2 regions of the Streptomyces sp. NPDC093094 genome follow, and region 2 is predicted to be linked to the other one. Evidence: riboswitches for the same ligand, from Rfam matches in the RefSeq annotation. Region 2 holds a riboswitch; the other holds the start of a gene.

Region 1 (3,100 bases), on a different contig from region 2:
CCTTCGCCCTGCCCCGGGCTGGATAGGCTGGGGATCACACTCCCTCACGACACTCAGGAGCGGCTGATGAGCGCTGTGACCCCCGCTGGAGGCGACACCGCGGCGGGCCGTTCCTGGCCCCAGGTGCTGAACGCCCTGCTCGACGGGCACGACCAGAGCGCCGAGGCGACCGCCTGGGCGATGGACCGGATCATGCGCGGCGAGGCCACCGACGCCCAGATCGCCGGGTTCGCGGTGGCGCTGCGCGCCAAGGGCGAGACCGTGGAGGAGATCACCGGTCTGGTCCGCACGATGTACGAGCACGCCAATGTCATCGAGGTGCCCGGCGCCACCGTCGACATCGTCGGCACGGGCGGGGACGGCGCCAGGACGGTGAACATCTCCACCATGTCCTCGATCGTGGTCGCCGGCACCGGCGCGAAGGTCGTCAAGCACGGCAACCGCGCGGCGTCGTCGGCGTCCGGCGCGTCCGACGTGCTGGAGAAGCTCGGCGTCAACCTGGAGCTGACCCCCCAGCGGGTGGCGCAGGTCGCGGAGGAGGCCGGGATCACCTTCTGCTTCGCGGTGAAGTTCCACCCGGCGCTGCGTCATGTGGCCGCCGCCCGCGGGCAGTTGGGCATCCGGACCACCTTCAACTTCCTCGGCCCGCTCACCAATCCGGCGAAGGTCAGGGCCCAGGCGGTCGGGGTCGCGGACGCGCGCATGGCGCCGATCGTCGCGGGCGTCTTCGCCGAGCGCGGCAACTCCTCGCTGGTCTTCCGCGGGGACGACGGCCTCGACGAGCTGACGACCACCGCCACCTCCCGGGTGTGGGTGGTCAGGGACGGCAAGGTCACCGAGGAGGCGTTCGACCCGCGCGAGGTCGGCATCGGCCTGGTCCCGGTGGAGGCCCTGCGGGGCGCGGACGCCTCCTACAACGCCGAGGTCGCGCTGCGCGTGTTCGGCGGCGAGACGGGGCCCGTCCGGGACGCCGTACTGCTCAACTCGGCGGCCGCGCTGGTGGCGCTGGAGCCGACCGGAGCGCCGCTGGCGGAGCAGATCGGGGCCGGCATGGCGAAGGCCGCGGAGTCGATCGACTCGGGCGCGGCGCAGCGGACGCTGGACCGCTGGGTGGCGGCCAGCAACGCCTGACCTCCCGCCGACGGCCGTCCCGCGATCCGGACACGGGTTGCGGGGCGGCGATCACTTCGCGTACGTTCCTGTACCAGGTCATGAGTGACAGTCATGAGGCCCCGGCCGACTGTCCGGCAACCCTCCGTCCGTGGCGGGGTGCCCCGGGTGAGGACCAGGCCGTGGACAGCAAGGTCCACGGCAAGCGCGGACCCCTCTCGACACCAGGGGTCCTGGTCGTTCGAGGGAGCCTTCCGTGAGCAAGCGAATGCGATAGGGCCGCCGAGCCCCGCCTCCGCGTTCCCTTCTTTCTCTTCTTCCTCCACCCTCACGGGAGTCCTCGCCATGTCTGTCTCCGTCGCTGCCGCCGACCAGTCCGTTTGTGCCCCGCTGCCCGTTCTGGGCCGGGATGTCACCGTCCCGCTCGTCACCGGCGGCGAGGTCGTCTACGCGGCCCTCGACTACGCGGCCAGCGCCCCCGCCCTCCAGCGCGTCTGGGACGACGTGGCCGCCTATGCCCCGTACTACGGCAGCGTGCACCGCGGCGCCGGCTACCTCTCCCAGCTGTCCACCGACCTGTTCGAGAACGCCCGCCGCACGGTCGCCGGGTTCCTGGACTGCCGGGAGAACGACCAGGTGGTCTTCACCCGGTCCACCACCGACTCCCTCAACCTGCTCGCCCGCGCCCTGCCCGCCGACTGCCAGGTCTTCGTCTTCGAGACCGAGCACCACGCCTCGCTGCTGCCCTGGCGGGACGCCCGGGTCACCTGCCTCGACGCCCCGCGCACCCCGCGCCAGGCGGTGGAGACCCTGGAGCGCGCGCTGGCCGGCCGTGACCCCTACGGCCCGGCCCTGGTGTGCGTGACGGGCGCCTCCAACGTCACCGGTGAGATCTGGCCGGTGCGCGAGCTCGCCGCGGCCGCCCACGCGCACGGCGCCCGGATCGTGCTGGACGCCGCACAGCTGGCCCCGCACCACCCGGTGAGCGTGCGCGACCTGGACGTCGACTGGGTCGCCTTCTCCGGGCACAAGCTGTACGCGCCCTTCGGCTCGGGCGTCCTGGCCGGCCGTGCCGACTGGCTGCGGGAGGCGGAGCCGTATCTGGCGGGCGGCGGCGCCAGCCGCAAGGTCACCCGGCGGGAGGACGGCGGCGTGGCCGTCGAGTGGCACGAGAGCCCGGCCCGCCACGAGGCCGGCTCCCCGAACGTGATCGGCGCCTACTCCATCGCCTCCGCCTGCAAGGCCCTGACGGAGGCGGGCTGGGACTCCCTCGTCGCCCGGGAGACGCAGCTGGTCGACCGGGTCCGCGCGGGCCTCGCCGAGGTCCCCGAGGTCAGGATCCTCTCCCTCTTCGGCGACGACGCCCCGCGGGTGGGGGTGATCTCCTTCGTCGTGGAGGGCTGGAACAGCTCCCACTTCGCCGCCGCCCTCTCCGCCGAGTACGGCATCGGCGTCCGCGACGGCCTCTTCTGCGCCCACCCCCTGGTCCGCACCCTCCTGGGCAGCGACCCCCAGACCCAGGGCGAGTGCGGTGCCCCCGAGGCGGCTCCCGGCGAGAAGTCCCTCAACGCCATCCGGGTGAGCTTCGGCGCGGGCACCCCCGACGAGCACGTCGACCGCTTCGTGGCGGCCGTGAAGGAACTGGTGACCGAGGGCGCCAGGTGGACCTACCGCACGGAGGAGGGCCGCTGCGTCCCGGCCGTGTGAGGTGACGCGCCCCCTGGGGACGCTCCAGGGGGCACGGGACGCTCAGGAATCGAGCCCGATCGCGAAAGCCGCCTCGAGGTCGTGCTGCGAGTACGTCCGGAAGGCGACATGCGTGTCCGTCGCCTCGACGCCCGCGATCTTGCTGATCCGCCCCGGAATGACATCGGCCAGGTCCTCGTGCTGCCGCACCCGGACCATGGCGATCAGGTCGTACGTCCCCGTCACGGAGAAGACCTCGCTCACGGAATCCAGCGAGGCGACCTGCTCGGCGATCTCCGGGATC
Region 2 (3,100 bases):
TCGGCCTGCGCACCGAAGATCTTGTACGGCCGGTCCTCGACGAGCCCGAGCCGGATCAGCTCCTGGAGGCCCTTGTCGATCTTGGTGAGCTGGGAGCCCGACGCGATCGGCACCACGATCTGGTCCGGCAGCCGCCAGCCCAGCTGCTCGCAGATCTCGTACGCGAGGGTCTTGGAGCCCTCCGCGTAGTAGGGCCGCAGGTTGACGTTGACGAAGCCCCAGCCCTCGCCGGCCGGGTCGCCGATGAGCTCGGAGCAGAAGCGGTTGACGTCGTCGTAGTTGCCCTCGATGCCGACGAGCTCGCCGCCGTAGACCGCGGCCATGACGACCTTGCCCTGCTCCAGGTCGTGCGGGATGAACACGCAGGAGCGGAGACCGGCACGCGCGGCCGCGGCACCGACGGCACCGGCGAGGTTGCCGGTGGAGGAGCAGGACAGTGTGGTGAAGCCGAAGGCGCGGGCGGCCTCCAGGGCCTGCGCCACGACCCGGTCCTTGAAGGAGTGGGTGGGGTTGCCGGAGTCGTCCTTGACGAAGAGGCCGCCGGTGACACCCAGCTCGCGCGCCAGGTTGTCGGCCTTGACGAGCTTGGTCCAGCCGGGGTTCAGGTTGGGCTTCTCGGCCACGTCCGCCGGGACGGGAAGCAGGGGGGCGTAACGCCAGATGTTCGCCGGTCCGGCCTCGATCCGCTTCCGCAGTTCCTCGGTGTCGTACGCGGAGAAGTCGTAGGAGATCTCCAGCGGCCCGAAACACTCCTCGCAGGCGAAGACGGGTCCGAGGGGGACCCGGTGTCCGCACTCGCGACAGCTCAGGGCCGCTGCGGGACCGAGGTCGACGACGGGATCGGTGCTGCTTGCAACAGTCTGCGAAGCCATGTGAGGCGAGGCCCTTTCTCCTCATCTTCCTCACGACGCATCTCGTCGTGAGACGGATTTGGCACCTTCCCTAGCCGGGAGCCTCGCTGCACGAATGTCAGGAGAACCGACTGGAGGGTTGCCGGGGCTTCATCGGGCCGTTTCCCTCTGCCCCTCTGGATGAGCTGTATGTGGTTGTCCGCGCCGACGGCCCCCGACATGCGATGGTCATCAGCGTTGTTCAAGACTGTAACCGAAGGCCAGGACAGTTGAGATAGCCGTCCGAACCGCGAGATGGATCACAGAGTTTCCCGAGACCCCCGCTCGCCGAGAGAACGCAGAGGAGCCGCAGGCTGTGCTGGAAGAAGTCGAGCGCTGGCTGACCACCCGCTCCTGGTCCGTGACCGACCGCCCGCTCCACAAGATCCTCGCCGCGAAGCGGGCGTCCGGGCTGACGGTCTCCGTCGTGCTCCCCGCGCTCAACGAGGAGGAGACGGTCGGCGACATCGTCGCGATCGTCCGCCACGACCTGATGCAGCAGGTCCCCCTGGTCGACGAGATAGTCGTGGTCGACTCGGGTTCCACCGACCGCACCTCGCAGGTCGCCGCGGCGGCCGGCGCCAAGGTCGTCCACCGCGACACGATCCTGCCCCGCATCCCGGCCGTCCCGGGCAAGGGCGAGGTGCTCTGGCGCTCGCTCCTCGTCACCGGCGGGGACATCGTCTGCTTCATCGACGCCGACCTGAAGGAGTTCTCCTCCGACTTCGTCTCCGGCATCGTCGGCCCGCTCCTCACCGACCCCGGGGTGGATCTGGTCAAGGGGATGTACGACCGTCCCCTGGCCGGCGCCGCGGGCCAGGGGGGCCGGGTCACGGAGCTGATGGCCCGCCCGCTGCTGAACATGCACTGGCCCCAGCTCGCGGGCTTCGTGCAGCCGCTCGGCGGCGAGTACGCGGCCCGCCGCAGTCTTCTCGAACAGCTGCCCTTCCCCGTCGGCTACGGCGTGGAACTGGGCATGCTGGTCGACTCCCTCCATCTGGTGGGCCTGGACGCCCTCGCCCAGGTCGACGTCGGGGTGCGCAAGCACCGCCACCAGGACGGCCAGGCCCTCGGCCGCATGGCCGCCGCGATCTACCGCACGGCCCAGCTCCGGCTGGCCCGCGGGCACCTCGTCCGCCCGGCCCTCACCCAGTTCGAGCGCGGCGAGGACGGCTTCGAGGCCCGCACCTACTCCGTGGACACCGAGGAACGTCCGCCGATGGCGGAGATCGCCGAGTACGCGGCCCGCAGGGTCGCGTAGTGCCCGACGACGGCCGTATACAGATGAACCGCACGTTTGAGCGTTTCCGGGCCGGGCTAGGTTGAGGCGTATGGCTCCCACGCACGGTGCACAGGTGCTGGTCGCGTCCAACCGCGGCCCGGTCTCGTACGAACTGCGCGAGGACGGCTCGCTGCACGCCCGGCGGGGCGGCGGCGGGCTGGTCTCCGGGCTGTCGGCGATCGGGCCGGAGGCGGGCGCGGTATGGGTCTGCGCGGCGCTGGGCGACGCCGACCGCGAGGCGGTGCGCCGCTCCCACGGCGGCAGGCGGCTGTCCGCCGACGCCACCGGCGGGCAGCAGGTGCGCATGCTGGACATCGACGCGACGGTCTTCTCCGACGCCTACAACGGCATCGCCAACTCGGTCCTGTGGTTCGTCCACCACATGCTCTACCAGACCCCTCTCGAACCCGTCTTCGACGCCGGCTTCCGCGCGCAGTGGGCGTCGTACGAGGCGTACAACCGGGCCTTCGCCGAGGCGCTCGCCGAGGAGGCCGCCGAGGGCGCGGCGGTGGTCGTCCAGGACTACCACCTCTGCCTGGTCCCGGGGATGCTCCGCGAGCTGCGCCCCGACCTGCGCATCGGACACTTCTCCCACACGCCCTGGGCCCCTCCGGAGTACTTCCGGATGCTCCCCGACGACATCTCCGCCCAGCTGCTGCGCGGCATGCTCGGCGCGGACCGTCTCGGCTTCCTCACCCGCCGCTGGGCGGACGCGTTCACGGCGTGCTGCGACGCGTTCGCCGGCGGCCTCGGCGGGACCCGGGTGGGTGTCCACGGCCTGGGCGCGGACGCGGACTTCCTGCGCGAGCGCGCGCACCGGGAGGACGTGGCCGAGCGGATGACGGCCCTGCGGGACGAGATCGGCGGTGCGGACCGCAGGACGATCGTCCGGGTCGACCGCACCGAGCTGTCCAAGAACATCGTCCGC

What was found. Region 2 has a riboswitch for S-adenosylmethionine ahead of thrC (threonine synthase). Riboswitches for the same ligand answer to the same signal wherever they lie in the genome.
Region 1: linked by a shared signal. The riboswitch ahead of ACIQGV_RS24835 (aminotransferase class V-fold PLP-dependent enzyme) and the one ahead of thrC (threonine synthase) in region 2 are both predicted to bind S-adenosylmethionine.

Annotation. Positions count from the first base shown of each region.
Region 1 is NZ_JBIVOX010000011.1:262,593-265,692, reverse strand. Features, by position in the region: gene trpD (anthranilate phosphoribosyltransferase) at 67-1,131, shown strand; SAM riboswitch class IV at 1,208-1,324, shown strand; gene ACIQGV_RS24835 (aminotransferase class V-fold PLP-dependent enzyme) at 1,456-2,817, shown strand; gene ACIQGV_RS24830 (Lrp/AsnC ligand binding domain-containing protein) at 2,860-3,100, opposite strand, start outside.
Region 2 is NZ_JBIVOX010000012.1:111,177-114,276, reverse strand. Features, by position in the region: gene thrC (threonine synthase) at 1-872, opposite strand, end outside; SAM riboswitch class I at 891-1,038, opposite strand; gene ACIQGV_RS25625 (glucosyl-3-phosphoglycerate synthase) at 1,207-2,151, shown strand; gene ACIQGV_RS25620 (trehalose-6-phosphate synthase) at 2,222-3,100, shown strand, end outside.